3 regions of the Pseudoalteromonas sp. MQS005 genome follow, and region 3 is predicted to be linked to each of the others. Evidence: predicted binding sites of a transcription regulator. Region 3 holds the regulator's gene; each other region holds the start of a gene.

Region 1 (5,619 bases), on a different contig from region 3:
ATTTGTTAACTTTGCCACGAAATGAATCAAGATTGAGAGCTAATGCTAGAGATCTAATTCGTAACTATTTAAATGCAGATAAATTTGAAGAAGAGGCAAAATCTTTAGGTTTCAGTAAATCTCAAATATTTTTCAACTTTGTGCCTTTGTCTCTGAATGCAGGAATTGCATTGCACCCATTTGTGAAAGAGCATGTGACACCTGATTCAGTAGAGTCTGAATTTTTTTTACAGCACTTTGAAAATACAGCCTCAGCACTGACTAAAGAACACGACTATCAAGAGTTCACATTTTCACTACCAGAGTAAATGGCTAACAAGAGTCTAAGGTTACGACAGTCCGCAAATGGCACTCAGCCGATAGTCGGTATAGAGTGGTTTAACTTACAGTGTAAAGCAGTTATATATCGCTAACGTGGTAAATTAGATTGTTTCTGGTAAATTCATCATTTTTGTCGGATGGCGTGGCTCCGCCACTTATCCGACCTACGTCAAAATGTAGGTTGGTTAAGCCGAAGGCGCCACCCAACAGGCTTTCAAATTCACTTTTTATCCGCTCATGGCACAAATGCGACTGTTAGATTTGATAAAGTCCTACAGTTTAAACCTGACAGTTCAAGTTAGTACTTATTAAAATAAACGAAGCTAACTACTTGAACTGGCTTATTCGATGTCGCTTATCATTCTGCCCGAACCCCGAACCCCGAACCCCGAACCCCGAACCCCGAACCCCGAACCCCGAACCCCGAACCCCGAACCCCGAACCCCGAACCCCGAACCCCGAACCCCGAACCTCGCAATTAAGCTATCAGTTTCTCCGCAAGGTTGAGTTCCATTGTGGCTTTTAGCAATCGGTATAAATTAATAGATGCGTCTATTTCTTCTTTACGGTTGGTTAAGCTTTCAATATTTAAGCCCAGCGGCACACCTAAGTGGGCGCAGCTTTTTAAAATTGAGTCGAGGTTTTCGCGACAAATACGCACCGATTCGCTTAATGTATTTTCCGAATCAAGCATGCGCCATTTAGTTGCCTCTGGCACTGAGATACCTAGCCACTGCATAAACTCCAAGGTTTTTTCACCACCACAAGGCGTAAAGGTTAATATAATCCGATTAGGTGTCAGGCCTTGTGCTTTGCATGTGCGCGCATAACTGGTTATTAAATCTATAGTTGCTTGTGCGTTGTAAACGGCTTGAGAGATAAAAAACTGGCACCCTTGTGCTGTTTTTTCTATTAAGCGTTGGTGCTCGTTGCGCTTATTGGCATGGCGCTCAGCAATGGTTACACCACCTAAAAAGAAGTCTTCAGACTGCTCTGCCAGTGTTTTATAGGCATTCGGTAAGCTCAGCTTTATATCTCCCGCTGATGAAGGACTACCCACTAACACCACGTTTTTTAAATCGTAGTCATTTTTAGTTTCATCTAACCACGCTTTAAACTCACTCACACCGCGCTGAGCTACACTTTTATAAGTAATTACATCAAGATCAGATAAGCCTCGTAAGAGTTGACTGTACTCGCGCGGATCAACTGTTTGCTTAAATGCAAATGGGCGCGCTTGCTCTGTACGGCTGCTTTCATCTTGAATGTCATAAATAATCACACCGTCATATTCAATTTCGTGTAAACGGCCTAATAATTTTTCGGCAATGACTGTTAATTGCGCTTTATCAGTCCCAATTTTTGGCGGTGTTGTGCCAATTAGGTAAACACCTTGGTTGGTGTCCTGTATTTTTTCTTGAAGTGATAAAGCCATAATCCTCATTCCAGCTTAATTTGTGATGATGGATTTAATATAGCAGCCATTTAGACGTCTAGATAGATTTATTTATTGAAAGTTTCTCAACTAACGTGAATTATTTTCATAGTTAAATTAAATAACTGACACAGTTGTTTACATAATTAATAGGCTTAGGGCTCTTATATTTAATTACTTTACGGCATACTTAGTTTGGTAAATGTTTTAAAAATTGCTCAATTTAAAAAGGGATAACAATGAAATTTAAATTATTGGCAACTAGCCTAGCGGTATCGCTGGCCTTAACAGGTTGTGCTATGCCGCAAAGTCAAAACACGCAAACAGCAGCTCAACAAGAACAAGTTAATAAAGCAGATGAGCGTGTTTTTTCACAAGATTACCTAATAGAAGAGCTAGATAACGGCCTACGTGTGATGGTAGTTAAAACCGATTACCCAGATGTAGTATCGCTACAAATACCGGTATCTGTTGGCTCGCGTAATGAAGTGGAAGCAGGTAAAACTGGTTTTGCTCACTTTTTTGAACACATGATGTTTAAAGGCTCACAAAAGTTTCCGCAAGATGTGTATTCAGATATTCTAAAAAATTCAGGGGTTGATAACCGCGCCTACACAACTAACGATTACACTAACTACCACTTAAATTTTTCAAAGCAACATCTTGATAAAGTACTTGAGATTGAAGCTGATATTTTTCAAAACCTAAGCTACACCGAAGAGCAATTTAGAACCGAAGCGCTAACGGTTAAAGGCGAGTACTTAAAAAATAACGCCAGTCCAATTCGTAAATTATTAAGTGCAGTACGCCAAGAAGCGTTCGAAAAACATACCTATAAACACACTACTATGGGCTTTTTTGAAGACATTGAAGCTATGCCAGATCAAATGGCCTACGGTAAAGAGTTTTTTGATAAGTTTTATAAGCCTGAATATGTATCGCTTGTGATTGTTGGTGATGTTGATCCAAAAGAGACCATGGCGATGGTTAAAAAGCACTGGGGTAACTGGCAAAAAGGCGACTATGTTGCTGATATTCCAAAAGAGCCAACTCAGCAAGCGCCAAAATATGTGCATGAGCAAAACGAGGGATTACCTGGCCATTGGTTACTTGTGTCGTATAAAGGGGCTGCATGGGAGCCTCAGAAAAAAGACAGAGCCGCATTAGATTTACTGTCGCAGCTTTATTTTTCGAGCAATTCAGATATTTACCAAGAGCTGGTAGTAGAAAAGCAAATAGCGAGTCAAATGTTTACCTATAACCCTGAAACTAAAGATCCAGGGTTACTGCATGTATTTGTAAAAGTTGAAAATGCCGATGACTTAGCCACAGTGCGTGATGCCATTAACCGTACTTATGCTAAAGCACGCACTGAGTTGGTTGATAGCCAAAAACTCAGCGATTTAAAGTCTAACCTTAAATACAGTTTTATAAATGGTTTAGATTCATCGCAAGCAATTGCCTCTACACTTGCCAGCTATATGCATTTTGAGCGCGATCCTGAGGTGATTAACCAACTGTATAAATCGGCAGACAATATCACTAGCGAAGATATTAGAGCCGTTGCAAATAAGTATTTTGTTGATAATGCGCGCACCACAATTACTATGTCGGCACTTGATAAAGCCCCTGGTTTTGAACAAGAAAGCGACTTAAATGCTTTGGTAGCCAAGTATCAGCAAACACCGAGTAAGCCTATCTTTAAGGTGCTGGATAAAACCAATAGCTCGCCGTTAATCGATATTAACTTATTATTTAATACCGGTGCCGCTGCCGATCCGCAGGGTAAAAAAGGTGTAGCGGCACTGACTGCCGCAATGCTGGCGCAAGGTGGCTCAACCTCAATGAGTTACAAAGATATTAAAAAGGCAATGTACCCGCTGGCGGGTAGTTTTGGTTATCAAATAGATAAAGAAATGCTGTCGTTTCAAGGGCGTATCCATAAAGATAATGCAGCTCAGTGGTATGCTTTAGTGAGTGAGCAGCTTCTAAACCCAGGCTTTAGAGAAGATGACTTTAAACGTCTGAAAAAAGAAATGATCGATGGCATTAAATCGGGTTTAAAAGCTTCTAATGATGAAGAGTTGGGCAAAGAAGTGCTCTACAGTGTGCTTTATAAAGGCCACCCTTATGAAAGCTATAACTACGGTGATTTATCTGATTTAGAAGCGCTTACTCTTGATGATGTTAAAGCGTTTTATAATGCTGAGCTTACACAAGCTAAACTTACTGTGGGTTTAATTGGTGCTGTGCCTAAAAAGCTTAAAGCACAAATGTTAGCTGACTTAGCGACACTCCCTAAAGGCGAACAAAGCCGCTTAACAATCCCTGATGCGCCAGAACTTAAAGGTCATCATGCAACGATTGTTGAAAAGTCAGCGCAATCAACGGCTGTGTCGTTCGGGTTCCCTATTGATACCATTCGTAGCAGCGAAGACTGGACCGCCCTGTGGTTAGTGCGCTCGTACTTTGGTGAGCATCGCAGTTCTAACAGTTACTTGTACGAACGTATTCGTCAAACGCGTGGTATGAATTACGGTGATTACGCCTATATTGAATACTTCCCTAGAGGTATGTTTCAAACAAAACCTGATGCAAACTTAGGGCGCTCTGAGCAAATATTCCAGGTGTGGCTGCGTCCACTGCGCTCAAACAACGATGCGCATTTTGCTACCCGTACCGCATTATTTGAACTAGATAAGCTAATTAAAAATGGCATGACTGAGGCTGATTTTGAAGCTACACGTAACTTTTTAATTAACTTTGTGCCACAAATGGTTGCTAGTCAAAATCGTCAGTTAGGTTATGCGTTAGATAGCGAGTTTTATAACACCGATAGTTTTGTAAACTACGTCACAAGCAAACTGAAAACATTGACTGTTGACGATGTAAATCGAGTGATTAAAGATAACCTACAAACTGAGAATATTCACTATGTGTTTGTTACCGGTGATGGTGAAGATATGCAAAAACGTTTAGCAACTATGCAAACCTCGCCTATGGTGTATAACACCGATAAGCCTTCCGAGTTAGTGGCTGAAGATAAGGTAATTGCTGATTATAAACTGGCAATTCCTGCAAAAAATATTGAAGTAGTAAAGGTGGATAAAGTATTTCAATAATTTAAGTTTTTAAGTATTAAAAAATGCCCCTGTGCATTAAGCATTGGGGCATTTTTATATTTTAGGTTTTAAATACTAGTTACTTACTAAAAGTACTGAGGCTGCACCAAGAGCAAAACTAATAACAGAGCTAATAATCAAACCTGCAATAAAACTTTTAGATGGACTGTTATTGGCATCATTTTGGTTGTTTTCATCAAGCTTAATAAGCTCACCTTGGCGTACTTCAAATACCGCACATAAGGCCATGGTGGTTTCTTTTGAGGCTGCACCTTCTTTTTCTACTCGTTGAATGGTTCGTAAGCTTACATCGCAGGCATCGGCAAGCTGTTGTTGTGTCCAATCGAATGTGTGCCTGAGCGACTTTACCGTTGTAGGGTTTAATTGCATGTTAAAGTTTCCCTACAAATAGTTCCATTACTGCTGCAGTGGTATAGCCAAATACTGCACCACCTAATGCACAGCCTAGAATAAATAAAGCTGCTTTTTTAGGATCGCTAGGAAGACTACTTTGAACTTGCTTGGCAAGCACTTCTTGATCTTTGTAAAGAGTGCATTCAAGTCGTCCTGTCAGTATATTGAGCATGTCAAATTTCACTTGGTACTGCGAATTTTCAAAATCAAATGTGTGTGAGCTTTTTATATTAACGCTGCGTCTGCTGCTAACTAAGTCATCGTTAATATAGACTTCTTCTTTACCTGTAAAGTAGCTTCCAAAACAGGCTATTTGGTTATCGCCAT
Region 2 (5,619 bases), on a different contig from region 3:
TGCTAATAGGTAATGCGTAGTGTAATAAGCTCGCCGTAAGCAACAATACACCTGCGGTATTTACCACAGCGGCAATAATATTGAGGGCAATAAAACTGTAAAAATAGCCAGGCCCTTGGTTTTTATACCCTTCGACTAAACTATTTTTAGTAGCGAGTGTGTACTCCATACCAAAACGAAAAAACGGGTACTTTAAAACGTTAACCACCACAATAAGCCAAAATAGCTGCCAGCCAAATAATGCGCCAGCTTGGGTCGATGCAACTAAGTGTGAGCCACCAATGGCAGCGGTGGCCATTAAAATACCCGGGCCGAGCGCCCCTAACCGAGACTTCCATGTGCTTTGTGTGTACTGCATTAACTTCTCAAATTTGGTGTGTTATGTGCTTTTATTATTAATTTTTATCATTAATAAACTGTGTGAGTGCATAACTTACCTAATTTACAGGCAATAAAAAAGAGCCCTTAGGCTCTTTTTAAAAATAACACATTGTTAGTTATTAATTTAAATCCATCTCTTGGATGATTTCGTGTGCTATTTCAGGTGTGGTACTTACAGGCTTTTCATGTAAGTTCGCTTTTATTTGCCCTTTACGATGCTTTAGTGCGGCATCGAGTTTTTTAGCTGCGCTGGAAATAGCAGGATACATAACTTCGTTTTCCCCTTTTACCGATATACGCGCACCTTCATAATTTGTGCTAATTTCTGCTTGGAACTTATGATGCTCTTTTGAAAGAATAATATCTAGAGATATCAATGATGGAAAATGGCTCGCGACTTTTGAGAACTTTTCGTTAATGTGTTCTTTAATAGAATCAGTAACGTCAACATGGTGACCAGAAAGATTAATTTTCATAGGGTATCCTTTTATTTGTTACCTCATAGTTAGTATTGGGGGCTAAACGAATTAACACAAGAGAAAAAATGAAAATTACGCAATTATTTATTACCCCACCTGATTTAGATCATTCATTTAGCATTAAGTATGCAAAAAGCCGCTTTGTAGCGGCCTTTAAAGGTGTTGATAATTTAATCAACCAATAAATTAATCGGTGTATGAACAACAATAATCTGCAAAATCACTTACTTTTACATGAAAGCTCACATTAGCATCAACGTTAAATGACTCGCCCGCGTTAAATGTTTGCCACTGTGTTTCACCAGGTAATAGTACATCCCACTGCCCTGCTAACAACTCCATACACTCTTTTTGGTTAGTATTAAACTCAAATTCACCGGGTTGCATAAAACCCAAGGTTTTCGCTTCACCATTTCCTAAAAGCACAGTTCGGCTTGATACTTTGCCATCAAAATATACATTGGCTTTTTTAACCACACTAACGTTATCGAACTTTGGCATGTTAACTCCTGTTATTAATTTATAATTTTGTTACCTCCACAGTGCCTGATACACAAAAACCTTGCAAGTTAAGTGCTGTGAAAATTACTCATTTAGAAGCCAAAAGATTAAAAATGAAAGACTTTATGGGAAATAGGTTGTGAGCAACGGGCTAAACTTTTGAACAGGTCTTTTAATGATTTTTGTACAAAGAGGACTATGAGACGCTACGCTTTAGAGGAAGTAATCAAACAGCAGAATTGACTTTGAAATTTGGGTTTTGTATTACCTCACTTGCTTCTCTGTGTTCAAATAAATTTTTAATAATTTGTGCACAAAGAGGGCGATGAGACGCTATGCTTTAGAGAAGTGATAAAAGTACAGCTCATAAAAAAGCCCGCCCTGTTTACACAGCGCGGGCTTTTAAAACACTAAAGTAATTAATTAAAACAATGCGTTTGCTTTGTTAACTACATTTTCTACCGTAAAGCCGAAGAACTCAAATAGCTCGTTTGCCGGTGCCGACTCACCAAAGGTGGTCATACCAACTACGGCGCCATTTAGACCTACATACTTGTACCAGTAATCAGCAATACCCGCTTCAATCGCTACGCGACGTGAAACGCTTGCTGGTAATACACTTTCTTTGTACTCAGGCGATTGGTCTTCAAACGCATCAGTACATGGCATAGATACAACACGTACCTTTTTACCCTGCGCACGTAGCTCTTTCGCAGAGTCTTGCGCTAGCTGTACTTCAGAACCCGTTGCAATCAAAATAAGCTCTGGATTGCCGTCACAACTTAAGATGTAACCACCCTTTTTAACGTCGCTTAATTGCTGGGCATCACGAGCTTGCTGCTCTAAGCCTTGGCGAGTAAAGATTAATGATGTAGGACCGTCTTTACGTTCAATAGCTTGTTGCCATGCAATTGCTGACTCAACTTGGTCACATGGGCGCCAGTTGTATAGGTTAGGCGTTAAACGCATGCTCGCAATTTGCTCAACTGGTTGGTGAGTTGGACCATCTTCACCTAAACCGATTGAATCGTGCGTGTATACAAAAATGCTTGGTTGCTTCATTAATGCAGCCATACGTACCGCGTTGCGTGCGTATTCCATAAACATTAAGAACGTTGCACCGTAAGGAATAAAGCCTTTATGCAGTGCAATACCGTTCATAATGGCCGACATACCAAACTCACGTACACCGTAGTAAATGTAGTTACCACTTGCATCATCAGCAGTTAAGCCTTTAGAGCCATCCCAAATTGTTAAGTTTGAACCCGCTAAATCGGCAGAACCACCCATAAATTCAGGTAGTAACGGGCCAAACGCATTTAATGCATTTTGCGACGCTTTACGTGATGCTGGGTTTGCTGGGTTTGCTTGCAGCTCTTCAATGTACGCTTGTGATTTTTCAGCCCAGTCAGCTGGTAATTCTGAATGTGTACGGCGTTTGTATTCTGCTGCTAGCTCTGGGTATGCTTTTTCATATGCGGCAAATTTTTCGTCCCAGCTTGCTTCAAGCTGTTGGCCTTTTTCTTTGTTATCCCACTGTGCATAAATATCTTCAGGGATTTCAAATGCATCGCCCGTCCAACCTAAAAACTCGCGAGACGCTTTAATTTCGTCATCACCTAGTGGTGCACCGTGACAATCGTGGCTACCTGATTTATTAGGTGAGCCGTAACCAATAATAGTTTTACAACAAATTAGTGTTGGCTTATCAGTCACGCTTTTAGCTTCTGCAATTGCTGCACTTACTGCATCGCTATCATGGCCATCAACGTCACTAATTACATGCCAGCCGTATGCTTTAAAACGTGCTGGGGTATCATCACTAAACCAACCTTCAACTTCACCGTCGATTGAAATGCCGTTGTCATCCCAAAATGCCACTAACTTGCCTAGGCCTAATGTACCGGCTAGTGAGCATGCTTCATGAGAAATGCCTTCCATTAAACAGCCATCACCCATAAACGCATACGTGTGGTGATCAACAATGTCGTGGCCTTCACGGTTAAACTGCGCTGCTAATGCTTTTTCAGCAATCGCCATACCTACCGCATTTGTGATCCCTTGACCTAATGGGCCCGTAGTGGTCTCAATTCCTGGCGCGTATCCATATTCTGGATGGCCTGGTGTTTTAGAATGCATTTGGCGGAAGTTTTTAATTTCGTCCAGTGGCAAGTCATAACCACTTAAATGCAGTAGAGAATAAATTAGCATTGAACCGTGACCATTTGAGAGTATAAATCGATCTCGGTCAGCCCACTCTGGATTTGTTGGGTTATGTTTTAGATAATCGCGCCATAATACTTCTGCGATATCAGCCATGCCCATAGGGGCTCCAGGGTGACCAGATTTGGCCTTTTGTACTGCGTCCATTGACAAGACGCGAATAGCATTTGCAAGTTCTTTGCGAGATGGCATGAATTCTCCTACCTTTATATGTATTTGCGCGGGTATTTATTTATCCCCATTCTTACTTATTGTGGGGGCTGTGTGCAATTAAAAACCCATAAAAATAGGGCATTATGAATATTTTTTAAGAACCATTTACTATTAGATATTTTATTTAGACGTCTAGGCGTAAAAAAACTATGCAAGTTCATTTGTTTTAGATAAAATACGCGCCTTAATTTTTTAGCGCTAATACCGACGTTTGTGAAGCGCAATATTTGTGAGCATAATTACAATGGCAAAACATTTATTTACTTCTGAATCTGTTTCTGAAGGTCATCCGGATAAAATCGCCGATCAAATTTCTGATGCGGTACTTGATGCTATCCTAGAGCAAGACTCTCATGCCCGTGTAGCGTGTGAAACTTACGTTAAAACCGGTATGGTTATGGTTGGTGGTGAAATCACGACTAGCGCATGGGTTGATATCGAAGAAATTACACGTAAAACAGTACGTGAAATTGGTTACACACACTCAGATATGGGCTTTGATGCCGATTCGTGTGCAATTTTAAACACGATTGGTAAACAGTCTCCTGACATTAACCAAGGTGTTGACCGTACAAGCCCTGAAGAGCAAGGCGCTGGCGACCAAGGCCTAATGTTTGGTTACGCATGTAACGAAACTGAAGTATTAATGCCTGCTCCAATTACTTATTCTCACCGTTTAGTACAACGCCAAGCACAAGTACGTAAAAGCGGCGAGCTTAACTGGTTGCGTCCAGATGCAAAATCACAGGTTACGTTTGCATACGAAAATGGCAAGCCAGTAGGCATTGATGCCGTTGTACTTTCTACTCAGCACAGCGAAGATGTATCGCAAAGTGATTTAGTAGAAGCGGTAATGGAAACGATTATTAAGCCAGTACTTCCTGCTGAGCTGATTACTAGTGCCACTAAATTCTTTATTAACCCAACTGGCCGTTTTGTAATTGGTGGACCAATGGGTGACTGTGGTTTAACTGGTCGTAAAATCATTGTAGATACTTACGGTGGCATGGCTCGTCACGGTGGTGGTGCTTTCTCTGGTAAAGATCCATCAAAAGTTGACCGCTCAGCGGCTTATGCTGCACGTTATGTTGCTAAAAACATTGTTGCTGCTGGCCTTGCTGACAAGTGTGAACTTCAGGTGTCTTATGCTATTGGTGTTGCAGAGCCAACATCTATCAGTGTTGAAACATTTGGCACAGGTAAATTAGAAGAAGCGCGTTTAATCGAACTTATTCGTGAACACTTTGACTTACGCCCTTACGGCCTGATTCAAATGCTTGATCTTGAGCGCCCTATTTATCTTCCAACAGCGGCTTACGGCCACTTTGGCCGTGATGAATTCCCATGGGAACGCACAGATAAAGCAGACGCACTTCGCGCAGCAGCTGGCCTGTAAGCCACCTAGCTAATATTAAAACGGCCCTTTTTAGGGCCGTTTTGCTATGTGTATTAAGTTAGTCATAAAACAGTCTCGAACTGTTTAACATTTTAGGTATATACTCTGCTTATACAATAAAGCGTGTTAGGGATAAAAAATGGCCGACAATTTTCGTGTTATATTTGTAGGACTTGCAGAAGGCGCAGACAGCCAAGCAGTGACCAATGCACTGACAGAAAAACTAAAAACCTCACCTGAAAAGGTGGCGGCATTTTTTAATGGCAAGCCGCTGTTTGCTCCTAGCAACAAAGAGAAAGCCCTTAAGCAAGCTAAGTTACTTTCAACGCTGGGGATCAAAAGCAAACTTCAGCAAACAGCCCCTACACAAGCTACTTCTCAAAAAGCGCACGACAGCCAGCGAGATCAGCGCTTATTTGATGCCCT
Region 3 (5,619 bases):
GGTTGATTTTATGCGCGCCGCACTGGATGGTAAACCTGCTGCGCCCATCGAACCACCTGAAGGCTTAGTTTCTATTCGTATTGATTTAGAAACCGGATTATTAAGTCATAAAAACGATTACACCAGCCGTTTTGAATACTTTGAAAAAGGCACCGCTCCTACCAAGTATGTGTTATCACAACCAAATGATATATTTGAAGAAAACACTAAAACTGAAGAAGAGCTATTTTAAATATAGCGAACAGTAAAAAGGCCGCAAATTAGCGGCCTTTTTGATGGTCTAACTAATATTTTGTACCAACCAGTATAAGTCAGAGTGAACGCCAGCAGCAGTCACTTCTTTACCCGCACCGGGGCCTTGTATCACTAATGCGTTTTGGTTATACCACTGGGTATTAATCACAAAAATATTATCGCCAGGGGTCAAATTCGCAACCGCTTCGCTTTTTGGCACATAGGCAATCCCTACCTTAGCGTTTAGCGTGTTGTTTTCAAACTCTAATAACCCGGTGTAGCACAGTGCAGCATTTTGTTGCTGAGCCGCTTGCGCATGCTGCTCAATAAACGCATCTAAACGAGCCTTATTATCAATAAAGTCATTCCAGCTGCCTGCACTTAACTCATCGGGCATCAATGCGGATAAAGAAATGTCATCAAGTTCCAATTCAATACCTAATTCACGTGCCAAAATAAGCAGCTTACGTTGCATATCTCGCCCAGATAAGTCTTCTCGAGGATCCGGCTCTGTGAACCCCAAAGCTTGTGCTTCAAGGACTAAATCTGAAAACGCTTTACTGCCATCATACATACTGCATAACCATGACAGCGTGCCTGAAAACACGCCTTCTATTCGCGTTATTTTATCGCCACTATTTTGTAAATCAGCCAAGGCAAAATTAATCGGTAGTCCGGCCCCTACACTTGCATTATAACGCCAATGTAAGCCACGTTGAGCAAGGCTTTCACGTAGTGTTTGATACCACGAAAGCGATGCGGTTCCCGCGTATTTATTAGCACTAATTAGATGGCAGTTTAATTCAACTAACTTACTATAAAGCTGACTAAAATGTTCACTGGCGGTAATGTCGATCACTATTTTATGTTCATACTCAAGAGTATCTATGTATGACAATAAATCGGCTTGTTTATAGGAGCTTGCATGGTTTTCCCATTGAAGTTGCCAGCTTTCACAGTCTAATCCATTAGCATTCACCAGCATCTGCTCTGAGCGTAAAAGCGCTACTAACTTGACGTTAAAATCAGTTGATAAGCGTGCTAGTTGAGCAGGTAATTGGCGCATAAACTCAGCACCTACATTACCAAGTCCTGCAATAATTAAAGCTATTTCTTGTGCTTTATTAATGAGCTTGTCATGCAACAAGCTCAGCACATCACTTTCAAGTACTTGATCGGTTAATAGTAACGTATACCCCTCACCGTAATGGGTAAACCGAGGCTGGATAGATTGTGTTTGTAATAAGGCTTCACTTTGCTTACCAAGCGGCGCTACCTCTTGATCAGGTGCAATAATCGCCACCCCATTTAAGTTTGACTCACTAATATTGGCGCGGCCAGCAAAATAATTAGCCACCTGATGTGTCGCTGACGCAGGGACTAGTAAGTAGATTTCGCCTTCGTGTTCAAAGTGATGCAAACTATGCTGAATAAGTTGGCTAACATGTGCTACTTCGCCTTCACTCAGATCATCAACAATGAGTAAATCCACATTATTTACTGTGGTTAAAAAGCGTTTTTGTTTACTCATTCCTAGTTTAACTATTTCGGTATGACTGCCTTGAGGATCGTAACTACTGAGAACAACTAATTCTATATCGGTATCTTTTAATGGCGATAATGTTTTAGCGTGTAATACTGGATTACCTAACCTCGCTAATAAATTAGCTTGATCACGGCACACTCGCGCATACTTAACCGCATTAGCAACCTTACGCGGATCAGTACTAAAAACACCTTGAGTGTCAGTCCAAATAGAGACTTTTTTAGCATTGCAATACCGCGCTAATAAAGTAGCACTGTAATCACTGCCATTTCGCCCTAAGGTCACTGTTTCACCATGTAAATTAGCCGCAATAAACCCAGTAACTACATTAATTTTACTCGTCTGTATGGCTTTTAAGCACTGCTGCTGATTATTAGCATGCTGCAGCTGCCCGCCATCTAACGTAAATAACTGCCTAGCGTCGTGGGCGCAAGCGCTAACATTAAGCTGCTCTAAGTAAGCGCTTAATAACCTTGCAGACCACAATTCACCATGAGCTAATAACGCAGCTTCAGCTAATGTCCCTTGCTTAGCCTGCTTGGTAATAGTACTGAGCTCAGTTTCAAGTAAATCAAGCGCATGGTGCTTAGCGTTAGCTATTAATAATTGCTCAATCAGGGCTATTTGATGATTACTCAATAGCAATACAATATCAGCAATAGCTTGAGTGTCTTGCTGTTGATAGCTTTGCCACAATTTAACTAAGGTATCGGTGGTTTTACCGGCAGCCGATACCACCACACAATCCCCTGCATGAGCGTGAGTTAAAATAATATTTGCGACACTTTTAAAGCGATCCGCTGAGCTTAAACTCGAACCACCAAATTTATGAACCTGATTTACCATATTAATACCGACTCGCATTTATGTTTTGTATTTTGAAGGTTGGTATGCACTACCATAACGCCGGATGCGCCGCGTTTAACTTTGCTGAACCAAATGACTCACTAGCACCACTTTTTGCCGATAGGCCGGTATCGGCTTGCCCTGGGCGCACCAAATTAAATACCCTGTCTAAGTCAGCGAGTAAATCATTTACATCTTCAATACCCACCGAGATACGAATAAGCGTGTCGCCTACTCCGGCTTCTGCACGCGCGGTTGCGTCCATGCCTGCGTGGGTCATAGTCGCAGGGTGACAAATCAAACTTTCTACGCCACCTAATGATTCCGCTAAGCTAAATTCATTTAAGCGCGTTAAAAACGCTGCAGCATCGTTTATATCGCCTTTTATATCAAAGCTAACCATAGCACCAAAGCCAAGCTGCTGCGCCTTAGCTAGCGCATGTTGAGGGTGTGATTCAAGACCTGGGTAGTAAACTTGGGCAACAAACTGGGAGCGTTCTAAATACTGTGCAATGGCGAGTGCATTTTCTTGGTGTTGCCTTAAACGCACGTTTAAAGTACGTAAGCCTCTGAGCGTTAAATAGCTATCAAATGGCGCGCCGGTGATGCCAATGTTATTTGCCCACCACGCTAACTCTTCACCTAACTCAGCAGTCGCTGCGATAACCGCGCCACCAACAACGTCTGAATGGCCATTGATATATTTTGTGGTTGAGTGCACCACAATATCAGCGCCAAACTTAATCGGGTTTTGTAATGCTGGCGATAAAAATGTGTTGTCGGCGGCAACCAGTGCACCACACTGTTTAGCTGTATCAGTTACCGCTTTAATATCTGTTAAGCGTAAAATAGGATTGCTAGGTGTTTCAATCCAAATCAGCTTAGGTTTAATAGCAAGAATGCGTGCCAAACTGTCGCTTTTGGTAAAATCGACCACTTCTAGTTTTAATAAGCCGCGCTTTTCTAGCGAAGTAAATAAGCGATAGCTGCCCCCATAACAGTCATGAGGGATCACTAACGTATCGTCACTATTAAGTAATTGTGTTGTTAGGTGAACGGCTGCCATGCCTGTTGCGGTAATAATGCCTTTAGCGCCACCTTCAAGCTCCGTGAGCGCCTCAGCCAAAATGTCACGATTAGGGTTACCACTGCGGCCATAATCATATTGACGCTTTGTATCAAAGTCAGCAAATGAGTAAGTTGTTGATAAATAAAGCGGTGGAACAACCGCACCATGCTGTTTGTCGGCTTCTATTCCACTACGAACAGCAATTGTTGCCTTATTTTTTTCACTCATTTTCGCTACCTTTACTAATTTGGATGTTTAGACGTCTAAAAGGTAGCGCATGCAATTTAAGATGTCAAAACATTTAAATGTCTAGATAGCTAAATAACTAGTATTTGACTATCTTTTTTAAACCGATAGAATTTCACGCATATTTACACGCTTTGATGCTGTGTGAGCAATTTATAATCTGAGGCAACGATACATCTTATGGCTAAATGGAATGGTGAATATATTCACCCATACGCAGAACACGGGAAAAAATCCGAACAAGTAAAGAAGATCACCGTTTCGATCCCGCTAAATGTATTAAAAGTATTAACTGATGAACGTACTCGTCGTCAAATAAACAACTTACGTCATGCAACAAATAGCGAGCTTTTATGCGAAGCGTTTTTGCATGCGTTTACCGGGCAACCGCTGCCTAATGATGATGATTTGCGTAAAGATAACGCAGAAAAAGTACCTGAAGAAGTGAAGAAAATAATGCAAGAAATGGGACTAGAAGTGCCTATTTTAAATGAAGACTAGAAGGGTCTTTATACAAAAAAACCTCAGCAAATGCTGAGGTTTTTTTTTGCGCTAATTTACACTTAACAATTACGCCATGTAGTTTTCTGGCATATCAATTTGTGCCACACCTGAATCAACCGCCGCCTGCGCAACCGCTTTAGCTATACGTGGTAACAAACGTGGATCCATTGGTTTTGGTATAATATATTTAGCACCAAACTCTAATTTATCGATACCTGCGGCAGTCAGCACTTCAGCCGGTACGGGCTCTTTAGCAATACTGCGAATCGCTTCTACGGCAGCAATTTTCATCTCATCATTTATTACACTGGCACGTACATCTAACGCACCACGGAAAATAAACGGAAAACACAATACGTTATTAACTTGGTTAGGGTAATCAGAACGACCTGTAGCCATAATTAAATCGTTACGTGCCGCGTGTGCTAGTTGCGGATCGATTTCAGGATCGGGATTTGAACAAGCAAATACAACTGGGCGGTCAGCCATTAATTTTAAATCTTCAGGGGCTAATAAATTAGGGCCCGATACACCCACAAATACATCGGCATCTTCAATTACATCTTGTAAAGTGCGCTTATCGGTATTGTTTGCAAATAATTGCTTATATTCATTTAAGTCATCACGACGCGTGTGAATAACCCCTTTGCGATCTAACATATAAATATGTTCACGCAACGCGCCACACTTAATTAAAAGCTCCATACAGGCAACAGCTGCAGCGCCGGCACCTAAACATACAATAATCGCATCTTCAATTGCTTTGCCCTGTACTTCCAGCGCGTTTAGCATACCCGCAGCCGTTACAATCGCAGTACCATGCTGATCATCATGAAAAACAGGAATGCTACAACGCTCTATTAGCGCTTTTTCTATTTCAAAACACTCTGGCGCTTTAATATCTTCTAAATTAATACCACCAAACGTGTCTGCAATATTCGCAACCGTGTTGATAAAGTCTTCGGTTGTTCGATGCTTAACTTCTATATCAATTGAATCTAGGCCTGCAAAACGTTTAAATAATAATGCTTTGCCTTCCATTACTGGTTTTGAGGCCAGAGGGCCTAAATTACCTAAGCCTAAAATTGCGGTGCCGTTAGTAATAACCGCAACCATATTTCCTTTACCAGTATATTTGTAGGCATTTGCTGGATCAGCGGCAATTTCACGAACA

What was found. The regulator MetJ, encoded in region 3, represses methionine synthesis genes. The targets are predictions, from matches to a motif close to TAGACGTCTAGACGTCTA.
Positions count from the first base shown of each region.
Region 1: A9479_RS13125 (methylenetetrahydrofolate reductase) is a predicted target of MetJ. The motif match lies at 1,800-1,817, and genes of this name have one in related genera.
Region 2: metK (methionine adenosyltransferase) is a predicted target of MetJ. The motif match lies at 3,923-3,940, and genes of this name have one in related genera.

Region 1 is NZ_LYRQ01000036.1:35,143-40,761, reverse strand. Features, by position in the region: gene A9479_RS13130 (hypothetical protein) at 1-308, shown strand, start outside; gene A9479_RS13125 (methylenetetrahydrofolate reductase) at 800-1,756, opposite strand; gene A9479_RS13120 (pitrilysin family protein) at 1,996-4,878, shown strand; gene A9479_RS13115 (helix-turn-helix transcriptional regulator) at 4,954-5,268, opposite strand; gene A9479_RS13110 (hypothetical protein) at 5,270-5,619, opposite strand, start outside.
Region 2 is NZ_LYRQ01000036.1:1,459-7,077, forward strand. Features, by position in the region: gene A9479_RS12970 (NRAMP family divalent metal transporter) at 1-358, opposite strand, end outside; gene raiA (ribosome-associated translation inhibitor RaiA) at 501-857, opposite strand; gene A9479_RS12980 (pyrimidine/purine nucleoside phosphorylase) at 1,047-1,361, opposite strand; gene tkt (transketolase) at 1,785-3,776, opposite strand; gene metK (methionine adenosyltransferase) at 4,042-5,193, shown strand; gene A9479_RS12995 (hypothetical protein) at 5,333-5,619, shown strand, end outside.
Region 3 is NZ_LYRQ01000090.1:379-5,997, reverse strand. Features, by position in the region: gene A9479_RS18980 (penicillin-binding protein 1A) at 1-232, shown strand, start outside; gene metL (bifunctional aspartate kinase/homoserine dehydrogenase II) at 281-2,626, opposite strand; gene metB (cystathionine gamma-synthase) at 2,676-3,923, opposite strand; gene metJ (met regulon transcriptional regulator MetJ) at 4,122-4,442, shown strand; gene A9479_RS18960 (malic enzyme-like NAD(P)-binding protein) at 4,512-5,619, opposite strand, start outside.